DNA from 3 places in the Mesorhizobium sp. B2-4-7 genome. Region 1 is predicted to be linked to each of the others. Evidence: riboswitches for the same ligand, from Rfam matches in the RefSeq annotation. Region 1 holds a riboswitch; each other region holds the start of a gene.

What was found. A riboswitch is a leader RNA that binds a small molecule or an ion and turns the genes downstream of it on or off. The one in region 1 is predicted to bind cobalamin.
Region 2: it holds a riboswitch for cobalamin, as region 1 does, so the genes downstream of both, FJ946_RS01055 (ABC transporter ATP-binding protein) here and FJ946_RS17930 (DUF1636 family protein) in region 1, are expected to answer to the same signal.
Region 3: it holds a riboswitch for cobalamin, as region 1 does, so the genes downstream of both, bluB (5,6-dimethylbenzimidazole synthase) here and FJ946_RS17930 (DUF1636 family protein) in region 1, are expected to answer to the same signal.

The regions. Positions count from the first base shown of each region.
Region 1 is NZ_VFVH01000006.1:107,020-111,178, forward strand. It holds gene FJ946_RS17920 (NADH-quinone oxidoreductase subunit A) at 1-163, opposite strand, end outside; gene FJ946_RS17925 (winged helix-turn-helix domain-containing protein) at 497-1,696, shown strand; cobalamin riboswitch at 1,726-1,930, shown strand; gene FJ946_RS17930 (DUF1636 family protein) at 1,968-2,414, shown strand; gene cobW (cobalamin biosynthesis protein CobW) at 2,417-3,469, shown strand; gene FJ946_RS17940 (cobaltochelatase subunit CobN) at 3,486-4,159, shown strand, end outside.
Region 2 is NZ_VFVH01000001.1:214,047-218,205, forward strand. It holds gene FJ946_RS01045 (iron ABC transporter permease) at 1-851, opposite strand, end outside; gene FJ946_RS01050 (ABC transporter substrate-binding protein) at 860-1,807, opposite strand; gene FJ946_RS01055 (ABC transporter ATP-binding protein) at 1,847-2,635, opposite strand; cobalamin riboswitch at 2,892-3,101, opposite strand; gene FJ946_RS01060 (LacI family DNA-binding transcriptional regulator) at 3,164-4,159, opposite strand, start outside.
Region 3 is NZ_VFVH01000001.1:665,896-670,054, forward strand. It holds gene FJ946_RS03365 (pirin family protein) at 1-139, opposite strand, end outside; gene FJ946_RS03370 (DUF2277 domain-containing protein) at 180-446, opposite strand; gene FJ946_RS03375 (exodeoxyribonuclease VII small subunit) at 545-796, opposite strand; gene FJ946_RS03380 (histone deacetylase family protein) at 800-1,726, opposite strand; cobalamin riboswitch at 1,848-2,028, shown strand; gene bluB (5,6-dimethylbenzimidazole synthase) at 2,077-2,829, shown strand; gene FJ946_RS03390 (TetR/AcrR family transcriptional regulator) at 2,875-3,480, opposite strand; gene FJ946_RS03395 (MFS transporter) at 3,601-4,159, shown strand, end outside.

The DNA of each region.
Region 1 (4,159 bases):
CGTCATCGAACGAGTTGAACCCGCATTCGTAGGCGGAAAGCTTTTCCGGGTCGGGATTGCGGTAGGCCACCAGGAACGGCGCCACGATGAGCGCGACGCCGACAGCCGCCGCCACTGCGATAAACAGGACGATGGGCAGGTACGAACTGAGAAGTGCGTTCATGCTGCGGCTTTCCGTTGGCGCCAATCCATTTTGATTACAGCACCAGACCCCATTGCGGAAGCGTGACAGTTTAACCGCTGAACCGTTTTAAGGGGCCTTTGCTGCAACGCGGCGAGGGTTAGCGCAGCGCTTCCGGCGAAGCAAGTCAAACCTTGTTCAAAACACTGGCCTGGACGGCATAAGGGAAGAAACTGGTCCGATCCGCTCCTGTTTGATTTCCTTCGCTTTTTACTCCACTTTTCTCTCCTGACAGAGTTGCCGCCAAAACCCTGCTAGCATGGCCGGAATCAACTGTCCGAACCACGCTCAACAAGCCATCAGAGTCGCATCCGAATGAAGGAAAATATCTCGCTCGCCGCGGCCCGGCGTATCGCGCTCGCCGCCCAAGGGTTCACTGATCCCCGCCCCGCCGGCACGCCCGACCGACGCCACTTCGCCCGTGTGCTCTCGCGTACCGGCCTGCTGCAGATCGATTCCGTCAGCGCGGTGGTGCGCGCTCACTACATGCCGCTCTATTCGCGCCTTGGTCCCTACCCGTTCGCCTTGCTCGACAACGCCGCCGTCACGCGCAAGCGCACGGTTTTCGAATACTGGGCGCACGAGGCTTCCTTCCTGCCGGTCGAGACCTATCCCCTGATGCGTTGGCGCATGCAGCGCGCCGAGCGTGGCGATGAAATGTATCTGGGTCTCGCCAAATGGGGCCGCGAGCACGCCGCCTATATAGAAGAGATCTACCGCGAGGTCGCGGAGCGCGGCCCGATCGCCGCTTCCGCGCTCGAAGGCCAGAAAGGATCCGGCGGCTGGTGGGGCTGGAGCCACGCCAAGCATGCCTTCGAATGGCTGTTCTGGGCAGGACGCATCACCACCGCGCACCGCCGTGGCTTCGAACGCTTCTATGATTTGCCCGAGCGCGTACTGCCGCGGGCGATCCTCGATCTGCCGGTGCCGTCTGCCGAGGACGCGCATCGGGAATTGCTGCGGATATCCGCCCGCGCTCATGGCGTCGCGACAGCAAGCGACCTGCGCGACTATTTCCGCCTGTCGCCGGCCGACATGAAGGGCCGGCTGGAGGAGCTGGTTGAAACAGGCGAGCTGGTGCCGGTGCGTGTCGAGGGCTGGAACAAACCGGCTTACCTCCATAAGGAGGCCCGTATTCCACGAAAAATCGAGGCCCGCGCCTTGCTGGCGCCGTTCGATCCGGTCGTTTTCGAGCGCTCGCGCACGGAGCGGCTGTTCGATTTCCACTACCGCATAGAAATCTACACCCCTGCCGAAAAACGGCAATACGGCTATTACGTCCTGCCGTTCCTGCTCGGCGACAGGATCGTGGCGCGCGTCGACCTCAAGGCCGACCGGCCGGCCAGCGTGCTACGCGTCCACGCGGCCTATGCCGAGCCCAGCGCGCCGCCTGAAACCGCCGCGCAACTCTTCCAGGAATTGACGCAGATGCAGGGCTGGCTCGGCCTCGAACGGATCGAGGTTACGCCCGCCGGCGACCTTGGGCAGCCGCTCGCCGACATTGCCGTGTCGTAGACGCGCGTTGACACCGCCGCCTGCAAGAGCCTAAATCCATTCCAGACGGTCTCCTCTCGGCAAAGGGAGGAGCCAAGAGGGAATGCGGTGCGAAATCTCGATTTCAAATCCGCGGCTGTCCCCGCAACTGTAAGCGACGAGCCAAGGCCGAAAACCACTGGGACGGTCCCGGGAAGGCGGCACGAAGGCGATGACCCGCGAGCCAGGAGACCTGCCGTCTGAGACATAAGAATCCGATCGCCCGGCGGGTTTTCCGGGCAAGGAGCCCGATTTGGAACGCGACAGCAGTTTCCCGGCTGAAACAGCGGACATTTTGTCTGGCGATAGCGACTTGTCTGGCGATAGCGACGCCTTGGCCGGCGTCACTGTTATCATCTGCGCTTCCTGCCGCGACGAGACCGGTTCCGATGCCCATCCCCGCGCCGGCGAAGTTTTGGCTCAAGATACGCGCCAAGCCGCAACGGCCGACAATGTCCGTGTCCGCACCGTCGAATGCCTCGGCAACTGCAAGCGCCGTCTCAGTGCGGCGATTCTTCGCGACGGCTGCTGGAGTTATGTCTTCGGCGACCTGAACATCGCCAGCGGCGCCGATCTCGTCACCGGCGCGAAACTCTTCGCCGCTTCGACCAACGGCCTCATTCCGTGGCGTGGTCGCCCGGATTCCCTCAAGCGCGGCCTCGTCGCCCGCATTCCTCCCCTCGACATGCTGAAGGACTGATCATGACCGCCGCAGTTTCCGCCGCCACTCTCTCCCGCGTCCCCTGTACCGTGGTCACCGGCTTCCTGGGTGCCGGCAAGACCACGCTGGTCCGCCATCTCCTGGAGAACGCGGGCGGCAAGCGGATCGCCATCATCGTCAACGAATTCGGCGACATCGGAATCGACGGCGAGATCCTCAAGGGCTGCGGCATCGACACCTGCCCGGAGGAAAACATCGTCGAACTGGCCAATGGCTGCATCTGCTGCACCGTCGCCGACGATTTCGTCCCGGCGCTCGACCAGATCCTGTCGCTGACGCCGAAGGTCGACCACATCCTGATCGAGACCTCAGGCTTGGCTCTGCCCAAGCCGCTGGTCCAGGCCTTCCAGTGGCCGACAGTGAAGAGCCGGGTGACAGTCGACGGCGTAATCGCCGTGGTCGACGGTCCGGCATTGGCCGAGGGGCGCGTCGCCAACGACATGGACGCCCTGCAGGCGCAACGCGCGCAGGACCAGACACTGGACCACGACGACCCCGTCGAGGAGGTGTTCGAGGACCAGATCGCCTGCGCCGACCTCATCATCCTGTCGAAGAGCGACCTGATGGATGCCGCAGGTTCGGCTCGCGCCAACGCCATCATTGGCGAACACTCCGCCCGCGCCGTGAAGGTCGTGCCGACGGCTCATGGCAAGGTCGATCCGTCCGTGCTGCTCGGGCTAGGCCTCGCCGTCGAGGACGACATCGAGAACCGCAAGTCCCATCATGACGGCGCCTTCGACCACGAGCACGACGACTTCGATACGTTCATCGTCGACATCCCCTCGATCGCCAACCCGGACGACCTGGCAAAGCGCGTCGCGACCGCCGCCGAACAGGAGAACGTGCTGCGGGTGAAAGGCTTCGTCGAGGTCGGCGGCAAGCCGATGCGGCTGTTGCTGCAGGCGGTCGGTCCGCGCGTCAATCATTATTATGACCGCGCCTGGACGGCTGACGACGACCGCCGCTCGCGCCTGGTCGTCATCGGCCTCAAGGGGCTGAACCGCCCGGCGATCGAGCATATCCTCGCCGGCTGAGGCAACACCGACCGCGATGCACATCCTCACCACCACATCCGCCTCGCTCGACGATCTCGCCGAGCCGGTCGATCTGCGGCAGACGCCGGCGGAAATGGTGGCGCTGTCCTTTACGGACAGCGACCTGGCCGGACTGGCAGCGGCCTGGAAAGGCGACGCCGATCGGCTGCCCACGATGCGGCTGGCCGCGCTGCGCGACCTGCGCCACCCCATGTCCGTCGACCTCTGGATCGACAGCGTCGCCCGTCACGCCAAAGTCATTCTGGTGCGTATTCTCGGCGGTTACGAGTGGTGGCGCTACGGCTGCGACCAGTTGGCCGTGGTTGCCCGTGAGCGCGGCATAAAGCTGGCACTACTTCCCGGTGAAAGCCACGACGAGGATATCAGGCTGATCGAAGCCTCGACGCTGCCGCGCGAGGAACTGGACGGGCTGCTCAATTATTTCCGCCAGGGCGGCCCGGCCAATATGAGCGCGCTGGTGCGCAGGCTGGCGCGGTTGGCGGGGTCTGATGGCGAGATTGCCGAGCCGGTAAGCGTGCCGAAAGCCGGGTTTTATGAGCCGGGGCGCGGAGTCGTGGAGAAGCCGTACTTATCGAATGTTGACGATCCTTCACACCCCCCTCTGTCCGGCAGGACATCTCCTCCGCAAGGGGGGAGATCGGCTGTCATCAAGGCCGGCTCCTCTTCTGT
Region 2 (4,159 bases), on a different contig from region 1:
AGCGCGCCGGCCAGCGGCCGCGACAGATGCGGGATCATGAGGCCGACGAAGCCGATGACGCCAGCGACCGAAACCAGGATCGCGGTCGAAAAAGCGGCGACCAGAAACGTCGTCCGTCGCATTCGCGCCACCGGCACGCCAAGACTTTCGGCGGCATTTTCGCCGGCCAGGAAAGCGTCCAGCCGGCGATGATTCCACAGCCCGTACGCCGCAATCGTGCCGGCCCCAAGCGCACCCAGCCAGATATTGTCCCACCGCGCAAGGCCGAGCCCGCCCATCGTCCAGAACAGCACCGAATGGGCGGCGCGCTGGTCACCGGCAAAGACCAGGTAATTGGTCAATGCGGTGAACATGAAGGAGACCGCAAGTCCGGCGAGGATCAGCCGTTCGGGGCCTTGTCCCCTCACCCGCGCAACCAGCAAAAGCACAACGCAAGCCGCCAGAATACCGCCGGTGAACGCAGCGATCGGTAGCGTCCAGATCCCGAAACTGTCGCCGAAGACGGTGATGACGGAGACAGCGCCGGCGGCGGCTCCCGACGAGAGGCCGAACAGGAACGGATCGGCAAGATCGTTGCGCGTCACCGTCTGTAACAGCGCGCCGACCACGCCCAGGCCGCCGCCGACACAGATGGCCAGGATTATGCGCGGCAATCTGAGGTCGACGACGATCCTGCCGACCGGGCCGGACACGTCATGCCCCTTCAATCCGATCGCATGGCCAAGTGCTGCAACGACGTCGCCCAACGGAATCATCGTCGAGCCATAGGCGATCGACAGCAGCGCGAACGCGGCGATTGCCAACGCCGCCGCCGTCATGGCCAATAGGAATGCCTTGTGCCGCAAAGTCATGTTCCCGGTTAAAACGCTTCCGGATGCATCGCCCTGGCAATCTTGCCGATCGCGTCGATATTGGCCGGCCCGGGTGTCAGTTCGGCATAGCGAAGCGCCGCGAAGCGTTCGTTCCTGACCGCGTCCGTCTCCTTCATTGCCGGATGCGCTTTCAGGAAATCGAGCAGCTTCCGGTAGCCGCCGCCATCCTGATAGTCGAGCAGGATGAGGAATTGCGGATTGCGCGAGGCCACCGTCTCCCAATCCGTGTTGCCCCAGCTGGTGTCCATGTCGGCCATGATGTTGTCGCCGCCGGCCGCGGAAATCATGGCGTTGGGAATGGCGAACTTGCCTGATGTGAACGGCTTGTCCTCGCCGGAATCATAGAGGAACACGCGCGTTCCCCTGCGGGCGCCGACCTTGGCCGTGATTTCGGCGAGCTGCGCCTTCCAGCCGGAGACGAGCTTATCCGCTTCGGCCTCCTTGCCGAAGATCTTGCCCAGCTTCTCGACATCGCCATAGAGCAGGTCCATCGAAGCGGCGGGGCGGTTCTTGTCGAGATGGACGCAGCTTTCCGTCAGCACCAGGGTCTTGATGCCGTGTTGCGCCAGCGTATCGGGCGTCACCTCGCCGCCCGGCTTCATGCCGTAGTACCAACCGGCGAAGAAGAAGTCGGGCTCGACAGCGACCAGGTTTTCCAGCGTCGGATATTTGGGCGCCAGTTCCGGGATCGAGCCTTGCTCGGCCTTGAATTCGGGGCCGACCTTGTACCATCCGGTGATGCCGGTCAGGCCGACGATCGACGGCTGCAGCTTCAGGGCGAAGGCCATCTCGGCCATGTTGAGATCGTGAATGACAGCGCGCTTTGGAGGCGCGTCGAAGGTCAGCGACTTGCCGCAGCTGTCGACCGTCACCGGAAAGGCGAAGGCCGTAGAGGCCAGCAGGGAGAAGGCAAGAGATACGGCAAGGCGTTTCACGGATGTTGCTCCTTCGTTGCACGGGAATTGGATCTGCGCTCACGAAGATGGCGCGGCACGGTTCGGAACCTCGAACACCGTCAGCTCGCGGTCCTCCGTCGGGTGGCGCAACCTAAAGACGTCGACACCGAAGATCTCGCGGATCAGCTGCTGAGTGAGTGCTTCGCGTGGCGGCGCCAGCACATGCAACCGGCCATGGCTCATCACCGCGACCCTGGTGGCGAAAGGCGTCACCAGCGCCAGATCGTGCAGCACCGCGATCACGGTCATGCCGAGGCCTGCAACCAGTTCGAGCAACTCGCTGCGCGCCCGCGGGTCGAGATGGTTGGTCGGCTCGTCGAGGAACAGGATCTTCGGCTCCTGTGCGATGGCGCGGGCAAGCTGGGCGCGCTGGCGCTCGCCGCCCGACAGCGAGCCGATGGTGCGGCCAAGCAGCGGCAACAGCCCGGTCCGACGCAGCGCCTCGACGACAATGTCGCGTTCCTCGCTCCTGTGCCTGCGGCCGGTATGCGGAACCCGGCCGAGCTCGACATAATCGATCACCGCCAGCCGTGGATCCGGTTGATCGGTCTGGCCGACGACGGCGATGTGCAGCGCCCGCTCGGCGGTCGAAATCCTGTCCAGCAGGCGCCCGGTGAGCTTCACTTCGCCCGAACTCGGCCGCAGCATGCCCGACAGCATGCGCAGCAATGTCGTCTTGCCGGCGCCGTTGGGACCGATGATGGCGAGACGGTCGCCCGCCGCCACCGAAAGGCTGACCGGATGCACCAGATGCAGGCCATCCGCCGCCGCGGCCAGGTCGCGGGCCTCGAGAAGCGGCGCGGTCATGGGCAATTCCTTGCAGGGCCTGCCGGAATACGGGCCAGCGTCTTGCTTGCCAATCCTGCCGGACGCTGGCCTGAATTCACCTCGGTGGCGATATCGCGGCAAAGCGTGCACACGATGATGCGATGCATGGGAATGCAGTGAATGCGATCGATGGAGCCGTCCAACTTCCGTCACTTTCAAAAATGGCGACGGAAGGAAGCTGGCTTGAACCGGTCGACAAGACCGAACCCCGCGTCTCCTCCCGGCACACCCCGTCCGGTCAACCCATGCAGATGGCAGGTCTCCTGGCTCGCGGGTCGTTGCGCCATCCTGCCTTCCCAGCCTTGCCGGCCAGTGGCTTCTCGGATTTTGCTCGCCGCTTACAGTTGCGGGGGCAGCCATGGCTTCGACCCGAAAATCGGGCCTCACCATGTTCCCTTTTCACCCCTCGCCTTGCGGCGCGGGGACCATCACGAGTCGCAGCCTAGGATGCAGGCAGCGTCGAGGCAAGGTCGATGCATGTTCTGTTATAACGATACAAACGTGTGGTCAATCACTATCGCGCGCCACCAGTTCCAGCGGCCAGACCTCGCGAATGATCTCTGGCCCTTTCGCGCCGGCGAAAGCCGGGAGCGAGGCGAGCAGGATTTCGCCGAGCCGCCGCCCCATCGGGTCAAGGCTCGGACGAAAGCCGGTCAGCGCCGGCGAGAAATAACGGCAGAGCGGCGTGTCGACGATGACGATCACCGCGACATCCTGCCCGGGCTTGATCCCCATTTCGGCGAGCGCTTTGCAGCCGCCGAGCGCCATCGAGTCGTTGTTGAAGATAATCGCGGTCGGCGGATCCTTCGACCGCATGACTTGCGGTGTCACCGCGTAGCCACCGGCTTCGTTGATAAAACCGTCCACAATCAGGCCGGGATCGACTTCGATGCGGTGCCGCCGCAGCGCCTTGCAATAACCCTCCAGAAACAGATAACCGAAATTCAGGTCAAGCGACGGCCGGATGGCGGCGATGCGGCGGTGGCCACGCGCAACCAGCCGGTCGACCGCATCGGCGCCCGCCTTCTCGAAATCCAGATCCAGAGAGGGATAGCTGTCGTCGCCGGACCGGCTTCGGCCGAGCGTCGCGAAGGGAAAGCCGGCCTTGCTCAGATAGTCGATGCGATCGTCCTCGCGCCGCGTCCAGGCCAGTACGACGGCATCGGCACGACGCGTCTCGACGACGCGGCGCAGCCGCTCCTGTTGATAATCCGCCGGCGCGCCCATGACGATGATCAGGTCCAGCCCGCACTCGGCCAATGTCGCTTGCAGTCCGGTGAGGAACGGAATGAAGAACGGCTCGCCATACTGCTGGTCGCCCGGATGCGGCTGCAGCATGAAAGCCACGGCATGGGTGGTGCCGCGGCGTAGGTTCCTGCCCGAGTGGTTCGGTGAATAATTGAGCTTCCGGGCCGCCTCGAGCACGCGCTGGCGTGTCTCGGCGTTCACGTCGGCGCGCCCGTTAAGCGCGCGCGAGACCGTACCGATCGAAATGTTCAGGTG
Region 3 (4,159 bases), on a different contig from region 1:
GCCGCCTTTTGGCGGTCGGCAAGGCGCGGCGAACCTGAAAACCGCCAATGTCCTTGGCGTTCGGAATGACCATCAATTCGATCTGGTCGCCGGCAAAGGCATCGCCGGCTTCAGGATCCTTCCCGGGAAAGAAGCTCATGAACTCTCCTTGTCAGCGGCCGATGGCTGCTCTGGCCAGATCAGGCAAAGCGGATCGCCGCCTTCGCCCGCAGCTTGGCCGCAACCTCCTCGCGATTGCGCGGATGCTGGTTGGTTTCAAGCGAATCGAGAAGCTCGCGCGCCGACGCCGCGATGGCCTCGACGGCATGGTCGAATGCGTGCTGGTTCTGCTTCGAAGGCCGCGTCGTTCCGCTCAGCTTGCGAACGAATTGAAGGGCTGCATCGCGCACCTCGTCGTTGGTCGCCGGCGGATCAAAATTGAACAGGGTCTTGATGTTTCTGCACATCGCTTCCGTATCTCCTCTTGTCCTGGAGCCGTTTCAATCGGGACGCGTTCTATCCTCAATCATGATCGTGTCAAAAACCAGAGAGACGGCTGCGTGCCTCAATCCGCGTCCAGCGGCTCCGTCCCGACCGGCTTGCCGTCGCGGGACAGCCTGATCTTCTCCACCTTGTCCTCGGCCGCCTTGAGCAGCCGGTCGCAATGCACCTTCAGCGCCTCGCCGCGCTCGTAGATCTTGATCGACTGGTCGAGCGGCACATCGCCACGCTCCAGATCATCGACGATCTTCTCCAGCGCGTCGAGAGCCTGTTCGAAGCTCATCGCCTTGACGTCTTCGTTGATTTCACCAGCCATCATTCATCCTTTCATCAGTCGCCCGACATGGGCGGCGACCGAAAATGCCAATCCTTGCAGATCGTAGCCGCCCTCGAGCAGGCTGACGAGCCGGTTGGCGCTGTGGCGCGCCGCGCGCTGCATGAGTTGGCCGGTCGCCCAGTCGAAATCATCCTCGGTCAGGTTGATCTCGGCCAGCGGATCGCGATGATGCGCGTCGAAGCCGGCCGAAATGATGATCAGGTCGGGTGCAAAATTGTCGAGCGAGGGCAGCACGCGCGACAGGAAGGCATCGCGGAACGCCTCGCTGCCGGTCTGCGGCGCAAGCGGCGCGTTGACGATGTTGCCGGCGCCGGTTTCGTTCTTTGCTCCGGTGCCGGGGTAGAGCGGCATCTGGTGCGTCGAGCAATAAAGCACGGACGGATCGTCCCAGAAAACATCCTGCGTGCCGTTGCCGTGATGCACGTCCCAGTCGACGATGGCGACGCGTTCGATATCGTGTTTGCGCTGTGCATAACGTGCGGCGATGGCCGCCGTGTTGAACAGGCAGAAGCCCATCGCCGTCGCTTTCTCCGCATGATGGCCGGGCGGCCGGGCGGCGACGAAAACGTTGTCTGCCCTGCCGGCAAAGACGTCGTCGACGGCGGCGTTGGCGGCGCCGATCGCGGTGATCGCCGCTTGCCAGCTCTTCGGGCTGGCCGTTGTGTCGGCATCTATGCGGGCGATGCCCGTATCGGGAATGGCGGCGCGTACCCGCTCGACGAAATCCTCGGGATGCGCGTAGAGAATGGTGGCCTCGTCGCCTTGTGGCGCCTCGAGGCGATCGAGCGCGGCAAAAGCCTCGTCGTCGAGCACGCGCTCGATTGCGCGCAAGCGGTCCGGCCGCTCCGGATGGCCGGGTGGCGTGATGTGCTCGAGGAAGATCGGATGGGTGTAGAGACGAGTGGCCATGCTCCCTATCTAGTGCCCTGGCGCGGCGATGGCCATGCGTTGCGGCCTGATGGTTGGGGAAAATCGCGCTTGCGTCCGTTCGCGTCGCCGCGGGGATTGGCGGCGCAGGGGCTTCGTCGTAAAGTCCCGGCCACTGCCTGGTGCCCGCCGCGAGCGGGAGAATCGGGAACACGGTTTGATACCGTGGCGTGCCCAACGCTGTAAGGGGGACCGCGCCGGTAAATGCCACTGTCGATGACGGGAAGGCGCCGGATGCGGGTTGATCCCGAGCCAGAAGACCGGCCTGGCAGGCATCGTCATCCGCATGGTCAGGCGGACGGCAGTTGATTGCAATCGCAAGGGGACAAGCGATGCCGGACAATATGACCATCCCCGTGGGTGACGGATTCGACCAGATGGCGCGCGATGCGGTCTACCGCGCCATGTTCACGCGGCGCGATGTTCGCAGCCATTTTACATCAGAGGCCGTCGACGACGAGGTCTTGGCGCGGCTGCTGCTTGCCGCCCATCACGCGCCATCGGTCGGCTTCATGCAGCCATGGAATTTCATCGTCATTCGTGGCACCGAACGACGGGAACAGGTGCGCGACCTGTTCCTCGCGGCGCGCGAGCAGGAATTGCCGGCGATCGAGGAAGAGCGGCGGGCGCTCTACCGCAAGCTCAAGCTGGAAGGCATCTGCGAAAGCGCGCTCAATATCTGTATCACCTGCGACCGCCGACGCTCACAGGGTTCGCCGCTGGGACGCTGGCACAATCCCGAGATGGATCTCTACAGCACGGTCTGCGCGGTGCAGAATTTCTGGCTGGCGGCGCGCGCCGAAGGCGTCGGCGTCGGCTGGGTCAGCATTATCGAGGCGCAGGCGTTGAAAGACCTTCTGTCGATTCCCGGGCATGTGACGCCGGTGGCCTATCTCTGTGTCGGCCGTGTCTCGGAGTTCGCGCCGAAACCGGACCTCGAAACACATGGCTGGGGGCGGCGGCTGCCGCTGCCCGAGCTGATCATGAGCGAGACGTTTTGCGGACAGGGCGAAGTTCCGCTCAAATCAACGATCGCACGCCTCAAGGCGGCAACATGCGAAAAGTCTGACAAACCCTTGATTTGATTGCCGATACGGCATGCGCAGCGCGCTGCCGGCGGCCTGCCGTCGTCAGGCGGCTCCGGCATCCTTCCTCAACAATCCTTCGAGCAGTTGCTTGAATGCCGCCACCACGGTCTTCGACGTCGCTTCCGGGTCGTTCGAATTGGCGATCCGCTGCGCCGCCTGGCTGCTCGCCCCGTTGATCAGCCGTGCCGCGGTCTCGGGGTCTACGCCCGGGACAACCACCCCGTCGCCCTGCAGCGTCGTCAGGTGATCGGTCATCGACGCGACGCAGGCATTGGCGTTCGGCCATTGCGCGGGATCCCCCAGCACGGCCGGACCGTCCCGAAACATGATGCGCTGGATTTCCGGCTCCAGCGCCATTTCGATGTAGCTCGTGCATTCGTCGACGAAGCTTTGCCAGCGGGTCGGTGCTTTCGCTGCAACCTCATTCACCCGTGCCGCCATCTCGGCGTCTATCTCGGCGATAACCGCCTGCAAAAGCCCCTTCTTGTCCCCGAAATGATGATAGAGCGCACCGCGCGTCAGCCCGGCCGATGCGGTGAAATCATCCATCGATGCCTCGGCATAACCGATCGTTCCGAACGCATGCCGGGCCGCGGCAATCAATTTGGCGCGCGTTTCGGCGATCATTTCCCTGCGGGGCTTGTGCATCTCTTCTGGCCTTATCCACATACGTCACGTATGCCAATTGACATACGCGACGTATGATCTATTTAGTATTCATACGCATCGTATGTAATTTCCGAATCGCCTTTTGTCGAGGAACGGACCATGCAGAACCCCTATTCCGAGATCTTTCGAGCCCCTGGCGCCAAGGGCTTTGCCGCTGCAGGCTTCATGGCGCGCCTGCCGGTCGCCATGGCGCCGATCGGCATCGTGGCGATGCTGTCGCAGACGCGTGGCGAATACTGGCTGGCGGGTGCCGTCTCGGCGACATTCGCGCTGGCCAACGCTTTCCTGGCGCCGCAGATCTCCAGGCTGGTCGACCGCCTCGGCCAGACATGGATCGTCGTGCCCACCACCATCATCTCCGTGCTGGCATTCCTGCTGCTGATTGCGTCGGCCAATCAGGATTGGCCGGTATGGACAATGTTCGTGTCGGCGCTGCTGGCAGCGGCCATGCCCAGCATGCCGGCAATGGTGCGCGCGCGCTGGACCGAGCTTTTTCGCGGCCGGCCGGAGATGAACACCGCCTTCGCCTTCGAATCGGCGGCCGACGAACTGGTCTATATCGCCGGCGCGTCGCTGTCGGTGGGCCTCAGTGCGGCGCTGTTTCCGGAAGCAGGCATGCTGGCGAGCACGTTGTTTCTCGCTTTGGGCTCGATAGCAT